DNA from 3 places in the Bacillus sp. UMB0893 genome. Region 2 is predicted to be linked to each of the others. Evidence: riboswitches for the same ligand, from Rfam matches in the RefSeq annotation. Region 2 holds a riboswitch; each other region holds the start of a gene.
What was found. A riboswitch is a leader RNA that binds a small molecule or an ion and turns the genes downstream of it on or off. The one in region 2 is predicted to bind cyclic di-AMP.

Region 1 (3,647 bases), on a different contig from region 2:
ATGGAAAGTCCCACTGTACCAAAAGCAGAAACAACTTCAAACACGATTTCCATAAAGGTAAGATCTTCCGATAAGGTTAAAATAAATACAGCTGCTAGTACAAAAAGCAGACTTGCCACCGTAATAGCAAGGGCTTTAACGATAAATCTAGAGTTGATTGAACGATTTGTAATACTTATATCTTCTCTTCCGCGCAAAAAAGTAATGGTTGCCAAGAGGATAATAATAGCTGTTGTTAACTTAATTCCTCCGCCAGTCGACGCACTTCCCGCTCCAATGAACATAAGAATGATCATTAAAAAAAGAGTTGTATCTTCTAAGCTTGCCATATCCAGTGTATTAAACCCGGCGGTTCTTGGAGAAACAGCCTGAAAGTAAGAGGCTAATAGCTTGCTTCCAGAAGATAGGTCTCCAAGCGTAGCAGGATTGGAGTATTCAATAGCAAAGATTATAAACATCGCAGTGATATTAATTGCAAATGTACCGACAAGCATCAGCTTTGTGTGCAGGGAAAATTTTTTAAAGCTTCTTTTCCTCCATATATCAACTAATACTGTAAAACCTATACCCCCAATAATAAACAGAGATGAAAGCACAAGATTTACGAGCGGATCACCTACAAATCTCATCAAATTATCCGGCCAAAGTGCAAACCCAGCATTATTGAATGCGGAAATTGAGTGAAAAAAGCTGTAAAAAAGACCTTTAGACCATCCATACTCAGGAACCCACCTGAAGGATAAGAAGATCATTGCAATAAACTCGATAGAAAGGGAGAAATAAAACACATACTTCACTAAATTAATGACTCCGCCAATTGAAGTTTGATTTAGCGCGGTTTGCATAACTAATCTTTCTTTTATCCCAATTTTCTTGCCAAGCATCATATAAATCAAAACGCCAAATGACATGATTCCTAATCCGCCAAGCTGGATAAGCATAGCAATGATAAACTGACCTGTAAAAGTAAAGGTTGATCCAGGATCGACTGGCGAAAGTCCTGTTACAGTCATTGCTGATGTAGCGACGAATAGCGCATCAATCCATCTTATCGGCTCGTGAGTTGAAAATGGCAGCATTAATAATGCAGATCCCACAATTATTCCAACAGCAAAAATAATAACCAGCAGCTGAGAAGGATTAAACCGAATCATTTTTTGCAGCTTTTGCCCATTCATCACCTACATACCCTCCTCCTCGAAACGGCTGATGTCCTTGTTGCGTCCAATGACTAGTAAAATATCTCCTGATTTAATGGACTCTTCCGCAGGGGGAGAAACAATCATTTCTTCCTCGCGCTGAATCCCGACAATGTTACAACCATATCTTGCCCTAATATCTAGATCAATTAATGTTTTTCGGTGTATTTTTGCTGAAGCAATAAGCTCTACCATGCTGTATTCCTTTGAAAGCTCAATATAATCAATCATTTTTTCTGAAATAATATGATGTGCAATGCGCTTTGCCATATCACGTTCAGGATGGATGACTTTATTTACACCTATTTTGTCTAAAACCTTCTGATGGTAGTCATTTTGAGCTTTTGCCCATACTTGGGGTATCTCGAGTTCTTTCAGCAGAAGTGATGTCAAAATGCTTGCTTCAATATTATCTCCAAACGACACAAAGGCGTGATCTACGTTACGCACGCCGAGCTGCTTCAGTGTCGCTTCATCAATCGCATTTGCTTTTACTGCAAGTGTGGCATATTGAGAGTAATACTGGACTTTCTCTTCATCCTTATCAACCGCTAATACTTCAATACCCAAATCATGAAATTCCTTAACTAGGCTTCCTCCAAATCGGCCAAGACCAAACACAGCAAATTGCTTTTTCAACAGAGTTTCCTTCTTTCAATACTGATTTTTGCACACAAAAAGACACAGAGGTCCCATGAACCACTGTGTCTGAATTTTCTCATCACAATATGTTTCATAATCCTCTCTCAAGAACGCTTGCGAAGTTAGCTGTCGGGTTCGGGCAATGAGAGTAGCCCTACCTGTAAAGGATTCACCCCAAGCTGCAATAAAAGCCAGCAAAATTGGGTCCTCCGCTCCATCATGGATTAAGCGATTTAAGAATATCTGAAATGTATTTATGTCAGTATCTTACTCCTGTTGGATATGACAGTAAAGAGTCAATTTCTGTTGAAAAATCTTAAAAATGACCTGAATCAACCATTTAAGCGCTTTTAAGTCTCGTTTTCTTAGCCAGGCTGTTTATTTTGGATTCTTATGATTGAATGGAAGAATTCAATTAAAATTAGGTTATCATGTCTTTTTCCAGCCATTAAGCCTCTAACGATTTTTTAATTGTTTTTTATTTCATCATTCCATCTATATCCTGCTCCCCAGACCGTTTGCAGATGATCATCAATTGGAAAGCCTGTCTTTCTCAGTTTTTCCCGTAAGTGACGGACGTGCGAGTCTACCGTCCGGTCCTCTGTATCTGCATCATATCCCCATATTGATGTTATGAGATGCTCACGGTTAAAAACTCTGTTTCGATTTTTCAAAAAAACACCTGCAAGCTGAAATTCCTTTGGAGTAAAAAGAAGTGTTTCACCATGATAGCTTGCCTCTTGGCTCCTTTCATCCCATTTTAATCCTTTAAAATCAATTGCACTTTGATTCTTCACCCTTCTTAATATCGCTTCAATTCGTGCAAGCAATTCACTCTCGTTAAATGGTTTTGTAAGGTAGTCATCTGCCCCAGTATGCAGTCCTTTTACAATGTCCTGTTTTTGACCTCTTGCCGTCACCATGATTATGGGAACATCTGAAAAGTTCCTGATTTCTTTGCACACTTCAAAGCCATTCTTACCTGGCATCATGACATCAAGTATAATGAGATTTGGTTCGTCTTTTTGAACAAGATGCACAGCGTCGTGTCCAGAAGAGGATTTTATGCACGCATATCCCGCTGGCTCCAAGTAAAGGGCAAGCAAATCCAGCATCAGCGTTTCATCGTCTACAAGCAAAATTTTTTTCATCAGCTTAATCCTTTCTAAAAACAATGATAATTGAAGTCCCAATTCCGAGTTGGCTTTTAGCTTGAACCTGGCCGCCAAGAGATTCTACGATTTCTTTTACAATTGCAAGACCAAGGCCTGTTCCCCCGCTATTACGGGATCTTGATTTATCAACGCGATATAATTTGTCAAATATAAAAGGCAGGTCCTCTTTAGGAATGCCAATCCCTTCATCAGAAATGATAATTTCAATTTTTTCATCTTCATCCGTTAGCTTAATTGTAATAGATGAACCCTTTTCCGAATAATGAATCGCATTATCCATGATGTTATGCAGCACTTGTTCAAACCTGGCTGCATCGTTCATGTGATGCACGAAGCAGGAAGGAAGCTGGAAAATCACCTTCCTATTTTCTTTGATTAAGATAGGATTGATCTTTTCAGTCATTTTTTTAAGAAAGGAACCAAGTTCAATTCGTTCTTTTTCAACATGAAAAGAATGGTGATCAAGCTTTGCAAGTTCAAACAAATCTTCAACAAGCAATGATAGGTGCTCTGTTTGTTCGCCTATAATGGATAAATATTTCATTTGATCATCTTTAGAGATTTCGGACCTTTTTGCTACATCTGCATACCCTTTAATATACGTAAGGGGTGTACGTAATTCATGTGCAAT
Region 2 (7,628 bases):
TTTATTGAACCGAAAGGAGATGACGGTTCAGCAATTATCTGAACGAGCTAAAGATGTTCCTCAGGCGACGTTATATAGACATCTAAATAAACTTCTTGAAGCCAACATCATTCAAGTTGTTCAAGAAAATCCAATTAGAGGAACTGTTGAAAAAGTATATGCTCTTAATGAACCTGCAGTTCATTCTCAAGAAGATCTTTTACATTTATCTAAAGAGGAGCATCTGGAATTATTTATGAATTTTACAACACAGCTTCTTGGGATGTATGAGACTTATTTAAAGCAGAATGATGTGGATTTGGTCAAGGATGGTGTAAGCTTCAGTGTCGCCAATTTATACTTATCAGATTCCGAGTTTATGGATTTGATGAAAGGGATGGCCACACTTATTCAAAAAGCCATGATAAATGAACCTTCTCCTGAGCGAACAGGAAGAAACATAGCAACAATTGTGATTCCTGAGTCAAAAGGAGACGAGAGAAAGTGAGTTGAAATAGGGGGAGCTAGATGAAAAGATCGGATATCAAAATCGCACTATTTATAGCTTTTATTTGTTTTATATCAGGCTTCTTCTTATTGCCTTATCAATTAGAAGCATTAAAAGCTGCGATGCCATTAAGAGAATACGAGGAAATGACAGGCAGTACTTCTATGTTTGTTTTAATGTTGCTTACATCTCTCCAGTTATTCATCTTGAGTTTTCTTATTGCCTTTTTTGGAATAAAACTCGCACGAAATACGGGTTTTTCTTTTGAAATCTTACAGTCATTATTTGAAAAAAGGAGAAAAATTTCGATAAATGGAAAATCGATGCTGCTGTCTATTGTGCTGGGAGCAGTGACAGGCTTTATTATCATCGGAGCAGATAAATTTTATTTCCGGTCTTATATCGAGGGATTGAACGATATAACACCTGAATTCTCATGGCTGGGATTGTTCGCAGGTGTGTTAGCGGGGGGAGTATTTGAGGAAACGCTGCTAAGGCTGTTCCTGGTTAGTTTGCTTGTGTTGATTTTTCAAAAAGTGTTCGCCAGAAAGAGTGAACAGATGCCTGAAAGATATTACTGGATTTCAATTACCATTGCTGCACTTGTGTTTGCTGCTGCTCATTTGCCGTTTACATCACTTGTTTTTGGGGATTTAACTTCAATGATCCTGGTTCGATGCTTCCTGCTGAATGGAATTGGGGGTCTGTTCTTCGGTTACCTCTACTGGAAAAAAGGATTTGAATATGCGGTACTGTCGCACATGTTTGCACATATATCGCTGCAGCTGCTGTTTATTCCGTTATTTTATTAATGAAAGAGTAAAGGGAGAGTAGACTGATGAAGATGATCGAAGTCACGGATGTTTCAAAAACGTTTGGAAATCAAACCGTATTAAAGAATGTAAATTTCAAAGCAGAACAAGGTAAAATTGTCGGACTTTTAGGACCTAATGGAGCAGGAAAAACGACATTTATCCGTATATTGAATGGGGTTATTAAATCGGATAGCGGTTCTATTTCGATACTGGGCCATGATCCAGTGACAGGCGGGGATGAGATTAGAAAGATTTCGGGCATTGTGACTGAAGGGGCAGGTCTGTACCATCAAATGAGCGGAGAAGAAAACTTAGCCTTTTTTGCAGATTTATATGGAGTTAGAGATAAAAAGCAAATTAGTAAACTATTAAAGCTATTCGATTTGAAAGAACATAAGGATAAACCAGTTGGTACGTACAGTACAGGAATGAAAAAAAGGCTTGCACTAGGGAAGGCGCTTCTGCACAATCCAAAATTGCTGTTCTTGGATGAACCGACTAATGGACTGGATCCCGACGGCATCAAAATGGTTCTCTCTTATTTGAAAACATACAATGAAGAGACAGGAACGACGATTATCATTTGCTCTCACGTCTTGCATCAGTTAGAACCTATTTGCGATTCATTTGCATTTCTTGAAAATCAGACAATCGTAGAACAAGGGACTAAGAATGAACTGGAAAGAAAATATATAAAGGATGTAAGAGTAGAGATAAGCACGGATTTTAGAACTGCTGAAAAAGCAGTCTTGGGTTTTCCTTTTGAACATACGGGGCGAAATTCGCTTTCTTTCATTCTCCCTTCAAAAAATCATATTTCCATTCTGCTGAAGGAGATTCTTAAGAATCATAGTGTTTATTCTGTTGAGATTTTAAATAATGATCTTGAATCGATTTATTTCAATGTAAGGGAGAAATACAATGAATAACACAATTATGAAAGCCATGATCAAAAAGGATTTAATGGATATTTTCCGCAGTAAAAACCTGTTCGCTACCCTAATAATTATACCCATATTATTTTCAGTGATCCTGCCAGCAGCTGTTCTCGGAAGTGCTCTCTTTATGGATATTGAAAAACTGGCAGGGAATGATGCACGTAAATTGATTGATAGTTTTATAACTCACTTAAACAAGGAAAGCCTTTCTTTAGATACGCCTGAACAGCAATTTGTTTATTTGTTTATTAATAACATGCTTCCATCCTTGTTTTTACTAGTGCCGATCATTACAGCAAGTGTTGTTGCTGCGAACAGTTTTGTAGGTGAAAAGGAAAGGCGTACACTTGAAAGTCTTCTATTTTCGCCTGTCACCATTAAAACACTCTTCGTCAGCAAAGTACTGGGGTCATTTATTCCATCCTTGCTTGTATCTGCTTTTAGCTTTTTTCTTAGCGGAATTGTAATCAATGCACTGGGATATCGTTTGTTTGGACAAATGATTTTTCCATCAGCTAATTGGCTTGCATTAATCTTATGCCTGTCTCCAATGGTTTCTCTTATGACGGTTTTGCTTAACGTATTCATATCATCGCGGGTGAAAACGTTCCAAGAAGCTCAGAACATTGGCGGAGTTATTATTTTGCCTGTAGTTGGGATGATGGCTGGCCAAGCCAGCGGATTGTTTTTGGTAGGAGCGCAAGTAATATTGCTTATCTCATTAGGCATTTTTATTATTAATTTGATTTTGCTGCAAAGAATAACGAAGTACAACGATCGATACGTGCTTTTTGAAAAGCAGATTCATTAAGAAGCTGGTACAGAGGGTGGACATTGGTTTTTGGCCGAAGAATAGCGGAAATTGGCCGGAATATGCTGCTTTTTGGCCGGAATAATTATGAAACTGGCCGGATAAACTTAGTAATTGGCCGGAATATCGTTTTTTCCAAATTTGCGTTAAGAATCTTGTTTAACTGATAAATGAAATGAAAATCCCCTTGCCAATCTGGCAAAGGGGATTTTCAATAATTCTATTAAATCTTAATTTCAATCTTCGCATTTTTCTTCAATTCTTCAACTTGCTGAGCCAGTTTTTCCTGCTGCTTTTGCTGCTGAAGAGACTGTTCGATTTGAGGTTTTACTTCTTCTAGCTTAGGAACCTCTTGTCCGGTAGTCTTTCCTTGTTCAGCATATTGATCATATGCTTTTTGGATTTCTTCGTCTGTTACTTTATCAGCAGGTATTTCTTTTTCAACGTATTGTCTGAATTTAATATCGTCAGCAATTTGAGTTTCAAGTGTTTTCATATCCATGCCTGATTTTTTTAGAGCACTTTCGAATTCCTTTTCAGTTTTGAACTGTTTTTTCGTTTCGTCAAGCTGCTTTTTAATATCTTCATCTGAAGCTTTATATCCTTTTTTATCTGCCTCTTGGAGAAGAAGAGTTTGACCGACTAAGCTGTCAATCGTTTGTTTTTTTACTTGCTCTGCAGCTTCCTTAGAGGATGGATCTTGTCCCATTTGCTGCATTTGTCCCTGTGTAGATTGTAAGACGCTGTTATAGTCGCTTCCTACTATTTCTTTGTCGTTCACAATGGCAACTGTTTTCTTCTCATCTACTTGCTGTTCTTCTAATTTTTTTTGCATTTCTTCCATTTTCTTTTGCTGTTCTTTCTGCTGATCAGTTTCGGCAGTTTTAGCTTTATCTTCATTTTTAGCTTCTTTGCTTTCTTCATTTCCTCCGCATGCTGCTAAAACAACGGCCATCAGACCGGTTATTAATGTAAACATCATTTTTTTCATAATCGATCTCCTTCCTAAAGCTAGAAGTATAATTTTTCCCTAAAAAAAATCATCTAGTGCGCATTATAAAGGAAATTCAGTGAAAAAGAAACCTTATACACTGTTTCTGGAGATTTGTAACAGGATTGAAACGTTATGAAACAATATGAACTGGGTAAATAGGATCGCTTAACTGACGATTCATTATCCGGACCTCAAAATAGTAAGTCCTTAAATTTAGGTTGAGCGGTAAAGATTAGAATAACAGGACACCCGTATGATGAAGCAGGCAAAGAAATCAGATACAATAGGTTTAGAAAAAGAATAAAAAGGAGAATATCATGACGCATACACCTAACAGTAAACCTTGTTCAGAATCGAGAGTCTTTCAAACTAATCGAGTATTGCCGCCAGACACTAATAATCATCAAACTTTATTCGGAGGAAAGCTCATGGCATCTATTGATGTGGTAGCCTCGATTTCAGCTTCTAAGCATTGCAGAACTGAATGCGTCACTGCATCAATGGATTCAGTTGATTTCTTGCATCCAATTCGTCCGACTGATGCTGTGCATCTCGAATCATTCGTAACGTTTACAGGCAGATCTTCTATGGAAGTATTCGTAAAAGTAACAGCAGAAGATTTAATCAGCGGTGAATCAAAAGTTGCCGCGACAAGCTTTATCACATTTGTTTCGCTTGATGAGCAGGGTAAGCCAAAAGCAGTTCCAGGTGTTTACCCGGAAACGGAAGAGGAGAAAGATTTGTTTGACTCAGGCGAAGAACGCTCACTGATTCGAAAGTCGCGAAGAAAAGGGAGCATGGCCTTCTCTGAGAAAATAAAAAAATATTGATGAGTTTTAATGGAGAAAAAGATGCAAACCTAAAGATGAATACTTATAGAACAGGGAGATGCACGAAAAAAGCAGGAGAACCTGATGAGGTCTTCCTGCTTTTTTTGCTTAAACTGATAAACTTGCAGTTTTCACTGATAAATTAACGATTTACACTGATAAAATCCTAAATTTCACTGATAAAGTTAGGTTATAATGCTTCCTTTAGTTATGCACTCTCCTTGTCCACATGCCGCTTCTTTTGCAGCTGCATGAATCGGCGACACGATTAATGCAAAGGACATAATCAACAATCCGAATGTTATTAAATGTTTTTTTACACCACATACCTCCTCGTATTAAGTGATTCAGATTTTCATTTAACGATATTTTCTTCTGCATTTATCAAATCTTTATCTTGTGCTTCATTTTGGTCATTTTCAAAACCATAAATCTCATTTATCTCTTTTGTAACTTCATCTAAAAACTCATCTGATAATAGCGGGATGTTTTCTTTAGGCATCAAAATCCTCCTGTCACTTGTATAAAAATAGTGTTTGCGCATGGGCACAATATCATACCTTTCATACTTTTTTGACCCCAAGCTTATTGGTTTAAAAAAGTCAAAGGATTTGTTGTTTTTATATTTACATCTCTTAAGGTTAGGAGTATGATAACCAACAGTTTGATATTTATAATTCGCTTAATCCTTGAGGAGCGGGGAACCCGATTTTGTGATATTTTTCGCAAAGGGGTGAATCCTATTAATGTAGGTAGGGATACTCTTTTGTCCCGAACCCGTCAGCTAACCCCGTAAGCGTTAGAAGAGAGGATGTGTAGCTGGTGAGACTGCGATTCTAATGTCCATTATGCTGTTTTTATTTTCTTGCGGAAATGTATCCTTTTTTCGCTTATAGCAATTCATTACCTGCTTATATGATCTCATCAAGAGAGTCTTCAAAAGAAAATATTTGGTGGTGCAAAAATGTTATCGATGCTTAAAAGAATTATAATTGGAGCTCCCTTAAAGTCTACAGAATTAGGTGAGCAAAAATTAAATAAAAAGAAAGCACTGGCTATTCTTTCTTCAGATGCATTATCTTCTGTAGCGTATGGGCCAGAACAGATCCTGCTTGTCTTGGTTACTGTTAGTGCTGTTGCGTTTTGGTACTCCATACCCATTGCAGTGGGTGTGCTATTTCTATTAACAGCTCTTATTTTGTCTTACCGGCAAATTATATATGCTTATCCACATGGCGGCGGAGCATATGTCGTTTCAAAGGAAAACCTTGGTGAAAATGCAGGTTTAATTGCTGGCGGTTCGCTGTTAGTTGATTACATATTGACAGTTGCTGTAAGTGTATCTGCAGGAACAGATGCGATTACTTCTGCCTTACCAGGATTACATGATTATAATGTCATGATTGCCAGTATTTTGGTGGTCTTTATTACCATTCTGAATCTAAGAGGAATAACAGAGTCAGCTTCGATTTTAGCCTACCCGGTTTATTTGTTTGTTTTAGCACTTTTTATCTTAATCGGGGTGGGAATATTCAAAATCATTACTGGGGATGTCTCACCTGATTTGCATGCTCCGATTGGCACTCCAGTTGCAGGCATTAGCTTGTTTTTACTGCTAAGAGCATTTGCTTCAGGGAGTTCAGCCTTAACTGGAGTCGAAGCGATTTCAAATGCGATTCCGAATTTTAAGGATCCTGGTCCTAAAAACGCGGTCAGAACTTTGATGGCGATGGGGTTATTGCTTGCCATTTTATTTTCTGGAATCGTCTTTTTAGCCTATTACTTCGGGATAGCCCCAAAACATGAAGAAACAGTTGTTTCCCAAATTGCAGCTGAAACGTTTGGAAGAAACTTTATGTATTATTTTATCCAGGGAACAACTGCAATGATTCTTGTTCTCGCTGCAAATACGGGATACTCTGCTTTTCCTTTGCTTGCGTTCAACCTTGCAAAGGATAAATACATTGCAAGAATGTTTACGATGAGGGGAGACCGATTAGGGTATTCTAATGGGATCATTACTCTCGGAGTCACTTCAATTTTATTAATTGTCATCTTTAAAGGACAAACGGAACAGCTCATCCCCCTTTATGCAGTTGGTGTGTTTATACCATTTACATTATCCCAGACCGGGATGCTAGTGAAGTGGCTGCGTGAGAAGCCTAAAGGCTGGCCGGTTAAACTTGCAATAAATTTAACTGGAGCACTTATCAGCTTTCTTGTCATGATGATGTTCTTCATTACAAAGTTCTCACAGGTTTGGGCAGTTCTGATCTTTTTGCCTCTTATCGTTTTAGGATTTCATCGAATTAAGAAGCACTATGTGGCCGTTGGAGATCAGTTGAGACTTACAACTTGTGAGCCGATCAAGCCGATTGAAGGAAATGTCATTATCGTGCCGGTAGCCGGGATGACTCACGTTGTAGAGAATTCTTTAAACTACGCAAAGTCTTTATCTGCTGATCAAATTATTGCTGTATACGTTTCTTTTGAGAGAGTGGATGAAAAAATCTTTGAAGATAAGTGGAACAAGTGGCAGCCTGATATTCGTCTAGTAACACTGCAGTCTTATTACCGAAGCATCATTCAGCCGCTGACTAAATTTATCGATACAGTTGAACACAAAGCAAGTGAATCAAATTACAGGGTAACCGTATTGATTCCGCAGTTTATTCCGAAGAAAAGCTGGCATAATATTCTTCATAACCAGTCAAGCATCTTGATTCGGACGTTTCTGCTCTATCGAAGAAATG
Region 3 (5,260 bases), on a different contig from region 2:
ACACCGTTCCAATAAAGATAAAGTGATCATTTAATCTCGCTATCATTGATTGAAGCGAGTCTGTTCCTTTGAACATAAAAACATAGCCTGTTGTTTCACCATTATCACTGATTGGGCTTACCGATGAAATAAACGGATGATCCTGCCAATCCTGTGAAGCATTTTCCCTTTCTTTCGCCCTCTGATTGATTACCCTCTGCATATATGGATGTATTTCTTTTGAGGAATGAAGAACGTCTCCTGCTTCATTTGTCAAAACAACATCTGTGTCTGCTTCGGATTCCATTAAGACTACATGCTCCCGTGTCATTTCATTATTATGCTTCAATAGAACATCCCTGTGACTGTTGCCTCTTGCCTGAAGGACCGTAATTTCTTCTTCCACGCGGGTGTTTACGAGATTGCGATATAAAAATAAGAATAAACATGTTTCAACTACTAGAATAATTGTAAAAAATAATAATCCAATCTTTATGGCGAGTTTGTTCATTTTCTTAACTCCTAAATAAAAAATCTTATTGGAACTATTTATTTTACATTACCAGAAAGATGTGCACATCTCCGTTGAAATTTAAGAAAAAGGCGGCCGTTAACAGGCCGCCTTTCTATTTAGATCAGATTATTGATTCCAGCGCCTGACTTTTTTACGGCGCTGCAACTTTCCTAATTACGATAATTTTTCTTCAAACTCTGGAATCTTATAATCTCCGTGTTTCTTTTCTGTTTCAGCTACAATAACAGCACAGGCTGCATCACCTGTGATATTGACTGCAGTACGTGCCATATCAAGCAAACGGTCAATACCAATGATTAAGGCAATACCTGCAACTGGAAGACCGACTGAGTTTAATACCATTGCAAGCATGATCAGTCCAACACCTGGTACCCCGGCTGTTCCAATTGATGCAAGAACAGCTGTTAAAACGACTGTTATCAATTGTGTGAAGGAAAGGTCAATATTGTAAACCTGGGCAATAAAGATTGTTGCTACACCTTGCATAATGGCCGTTCCATCCATATTGATGGTTGCACCTAAAGGCTGAACAAAACTTGAGATTGGTTCTGGAACTTTCAGGCGTTTTTGCGCCGTTTCCATCGAAACAGGAAGGGTTGCATTACTGCTTGATGTACTGAAAGCTACTGCCATTGCAGGAGCAAAATTCTTAAAGAACCAGATCGGACTTTGCTTCGCCAAGAAAAGGATGGATGCTCCGTATGTTACGATAGCATGAATCACAAGAGCGAGCATAACAACACCCATGTACAAACCCATTGCTTTAAGAGCGTCTAGCCCTTGGCTGCCAACAGCAGTTGCGATAAGACCGAACGTACCGTATGGAGCAAATTTCATGACCACATTTACTAAATACATCATCAGATCGTTGCCTTGTTCGACTACCTTATATAAAGTACTGGCTTTTTTGCCGAGGAACGTGATTCCCAGACCTACAAAGATTGAGAAAATAATAATTTGCAGCATGTTGCCATCAGCAAATGCTTTAATAGGATTCGTCGGAATCATGTTTAAGAATGTTTCCCCAACAGATGGCGCCTCTTCTGCTTTATATTCAGCGGACTTTGTATCAAATTCACCGATGTTTCCAGGCTGAATTGTCAGTGCAAGGATTAAGCCAATCACGATGGCTACAGCAGTCGTTACTAAAAAGTAAGATACGGTTTTAACCCCAATTCTTCCAAGTTTTTTCGGATCGCCCAACCCAGCTACTCCTAGAGTAATAGAGAAGAAAACGATTGGCACAACAAGCATATTAATTAAGTTTAAGAATATTTTTCCGAGCGGGGTAAATAAAAACGTATCAAGCTGTTTAAATAGATCTGGAGCCGTAATATTTAGAATAAGACCTACAATTGCACCCAAAATAAGACCAATGATGATTTTCGTTGCTAGTTTCATATAAAACCTCCGTAAAATAGTATGGATATAAAGATAGTGTTTTATTCCCTAAATACAAGGGTGGAGAAACACATTTAAGTGATTTTTTTGAAAAATACAAAAAACCGCGAGAGAATTCTCGCGGTTGTATTCGTCAATTTGGATCATTATGACTTTACCACAGATGTGTCTCTCCAGTGCATACGAGGTTAGCTGTCGGATTCGGACGAAGAGCTGTCCTACCTTTTTTACTATAAGGATTCACCCCAGTGCATGGCACAGTTCGGTTCCCCCGCTCCAATTAAGGATTAAGCGTATATTTATTAAGTTATACTATTATTCTAAAAGAAAATATAATGATTTTGCAAACATCAACATTTGCCTTTTAGCTGTATTTAATCATAAAATTTAGCAGAAAACGTCATGAATTAAGGGGTTTTACTCGATGAAAAGATTCATAAAAAATTTTTTATTAGGCGCATTAGCCGTCCTCATTCTAGGATTTGGAGGGTTTTACATATGGTCGCAAATCACTTATTCACCATCAGAAGAGCTCTATAATACAGCGAATTTGCAGGATCAAAAGGAAACAAACGAATATTTGATTTTTGAACCTGAAAATCAAAAAACGGATAAGGGGATCATCCTGTATCCAGGTGCAAAAGTAGAGCCAGAAGCCTATGCCTATCTAGCGGATCAGCTTTCTCAAAAAGGATACACCACTGTGATTCCGCAAATGCCTTTTAATCTTGCCATAGCTGGGATAGACAAAGCAGATACTATCATAAAAAATCTGGAACAGATCAACAACTGGTATATCGGCGGACATTCTCAAGGAGGTGCAGCCGCCTCGATTTATGCATTTGAACATCAAGAAGAAATCAAGGGTCTTTTCTTGCTCGCAGCATACCCAACTAATTCCAGTGATTTTTCAAATACAGACTTTCCGATCCTGACCATTTATGCAGAACATGACGGAATATCAACACTTGAAGACATAAAAAAAACAAAACATCGTTTGTCTGATTATACCTTTTTCCACAAAATCAATGGCGGAAATCATGCCCAGTTTGGCATGTACGGAGAGCAAAAAGGAGATAACAAAGCGGATATTAACGTATTTGTCCAGCAAGATCAAATCATCCGAGAAATCAATAACTGGATTGAAAGGATTGAAAAAAGGTAGGAAGGTAATCCATCCCTACTGCCATTCGTACAAATTCAGACCCATAAAAAAACGAGAATGGACAGCAAAACAATGTCCATTCTCGTTTTTTTAGTTCAACATCGTTTACTTAGTAGCTTCCAAAAATTCCTCAACATCCTGTACTGTGAGCAGCACGGCCTTTTTCCAGAAATCTTCTTTAGTCAGATCAACGCCCAGATGTTTCATTGCCAGATCTTCAACCTGCATGGATCCTGTATCTTTTAAAAGGGCAATATACTTTTCTTCAAATGCAGCTCCTTCTTCCAATGCTTTCGCATAAATACCAAGCGAGAATAAATAGCCAAAGGTATACGGAAAATTATAAAATGGCACCCCGGTAATATAGAAATGCAGCTTGGAGGCCCAGAAATGCGGGTGATACTCGCCTAATGAATCACAATAAGCTTCTCTCTGAGCATCCTCCATCAATGTGTTCAGCTTTTCCGTACTGACAATCCCTTTTTTGCGTTCCGCATAAAAAGAGGTCTCAAATAAGAAGCGGCCGTGAATGTTCATCAAAAGGGCAACACTTCTTTGAACCTTGTCTTCTAAAAGAGCTAATCGCTCCTCCTCTGTTTTTGCTTTTTTAACTGAAGCATCTGCAACAATCATTTCAGCAAAGGTTGATGCTGTTTCAGCCACGTTCATCGCATAGTTGCGATTGAGCGGATGGACTCCAGCCATTGCATGCTGATGAAACGCATGGCCGAGTTCATGGGCAAGTGTTGCAATGTTAGACGGTGTTCCTGAGAATGTCATAAAGATTCTTGATTGGTCGCTCTCAGTAAAGCTCGTGCAAAATCCGCCTGGTGCTTTACCTGGACGATCTTCAGCCTCAATCCAGCGGTCCGCAAATGCTTTTTCCGTAAACGAGGTAAGCTGTTCGCCAAAGTTGCTGAACTGATCCAAAATAAACTCAGCTCCCTCTTGATAGCTCACCTTGGTTTCACTGCCGCCTATAGGTGCATCAAGATCGAACCAGCTGAGTTTCTCGATGCCAAGCAATTCTGCTTTTCGTTTCAAATATTTTACGAGCGGCTGTTTATTTTCTGAAATAACCTTCCACATCACATCCAGCGTCTCACGCTTCATTCTGTTGATTTCAAGCGGTTCACTCAGTACATCATCCCAGCCCCGCTTTTCATATACATTTAAACGGAATCCAGACAAATGATTAAGCGTATGAGCGAATAAGTCTGCCTGGCTTCCCCATGCTTTTTCCCATTCATTGAAGACTGATTGTCTAACAGAACGATCTCCATTGGAAAACTTATTAGCCGCCTGGCCAACTGACAGCTCTTTCATTTTCCCATCTTCCTCAAACGGTATTTTCACTTTAGAAACAAGCGTATCATAAAGCTGGCCCCATGCATGATAACCATCAACTGACATCGCATTGATTATCGTTTCCTGTTCAATCGGCAGCTTGTTCTTTGCTTTGCCGCGCCGTTCGCTTAGTGCAAATTTCAATTCAGCCAATGTTTCAGAATTCACAAGCTCAGTCCAAACAGTATCCTCAACTTGTACAAGCTTTTGATCGAAGATTGCCAGGGCATTTTGAAATTGAGAACTTAATTGAGTAATCTTACCTCTTAGAATGGAAGCATGTTTATCATTTGTATTTTGGGCCTGTAAACAGCCGACAAAGGCCCCTGCCTGTCTCATCCGTTTGGCAATTCCCTGAAATTTCTCAAGTATCTCGTCTAAATAGACGCTATCTGCTGCAGATTGAGGCACTTTTAGATGTTCTGCCTGATCCTTAAACGCAGGAACATCCAGTGCAAGCTCCTCTAAATATTTTTTGAAGGCTTCTGACCCGCTTCCACCCTCAAAAAACACATCCAAATCCCATGTCTCAACATATGTAGCAGCTTTCATTGCCATTCCCCCTCGTATGTATTTCGGAACACTAAATAATTCCTCACTTGTCATTATAAAACAATTAACGAAAAATTTGTACAATTTAACCGGTTAATGGCAAAAAGAAAAAGGCATGACGATGTGTCATTGCCTTTACGAGTTTTATTTATTTTACTTGTTTATCTGATTTCGCATCATCATCGTCCATAAGTCCTTTAGTAGCATTCTTAAACTCCCGTAACGTTTTGCCTGCAGCTTTTCCTAATTCAGGCAATTTTTTCGGTCCGAAAAGAAGCAAT

Region 1: linked by a shared signal. The riboswitch ahead of CYJ36_RS14335 (potassium channel family protein) and the one ahead of CYJ36_RS00970 (APC family permease) in region 2 are both predicted to bind cyclic di-AMP.
Region 3: linked by a shared signal. The riboswitch ahead of CYJ36_RS14355 (dicarboxylate/amino acid:cation symporter) and the one ahead of CYJ36_RS00970 (APC family permease) in region 2 are both predicted to bind cyclic di-AMP.

The regions. Positions count from the first base shown of each region.
Region 1 covers NZ_PKLB01000006.1:143,153-146,799, forward strand. The annotation lists partial or broken gene CYJ36_RS14330 (TrkH family potassium uptake protein) at 1-1,178, opposite strand, end outside; gene CYJ36_RS14335 (potassium channel family protein) at 1,182-1,838, opposite strand; cyclic di-AMP (ydaO/yuaA leader) riboswitch at 1,938-2,082, opposite strand; gene CYJ36_RS14345 (response regulator transcription factor) at 2,309-2,992, opposite strand; gene CYJ36_RS14350 (sensor histidine kinase) at 2,997-3,647, opposite strand, start outside.
Region 2 covers NZ_PKLB01000001.1:192,513-200,140, forward strand. The annotation lists gene CYJ36_RS00935 (helix-turn-helix domain-containing protein) at 1-487, shown strand, start outside; gene CYJ36_RS00940 (CPBP family glutamic-type intramembrane protease) at 508-1,299, shown strand; gene CYJ36_RS00945 (ABC transporter ATP-binding protein) at 1,326-2,231, shown strand; gene CYJ36_RS00950 (ABC transporter permease subunit) at 2,224-3,051, shown strand; gene CYJ36_RS00955 (SurA N-terminal domain-containing protein) at 3,275-4,042, opposite strand; gene CYJ36_RS00960 (acyl-CoA thioesterase) at 4,363-4,875, shown strand; gene CYJ36_RS24205 (hypothetical protein) at 5,231-5,377, opposite strand; cyclic di-AMP (ydaO/yuaA leader) riboswitch at 5,545-5,690, shown strand; gene CYJ36_RS00970 (APC family permease) at 5,840-7,628, shown strand, end outside.
Region 3 covers NZ_PKLB01000006.1:147,021-152,280, forward strand. The annotation lists gene CYJ36_RS14350 (sensor histidine kinase) at 1-490, opposite strand, end outside; gene CYJ36_RS14355 (dicarboxylate/amino acid:cation symporter) at 668-1,915, opposite strand; cyclic di-AMP (ydaO/yuaA leader) riboswitch at 2,078-2,219, opposite strand; gene CYJ36_RS14360 (alpha/beta hydrolase) at 2,340-3,080, shown strand; gene CYJ36_RS14365 (M3 family oligoendopeptidase) at 3,186-4,979, opposite strand; gene CYJ36_RS14370 (twin-arginine translocase TatA/TatE family subunit) at 5,128-5,260, opposite strand, start outside.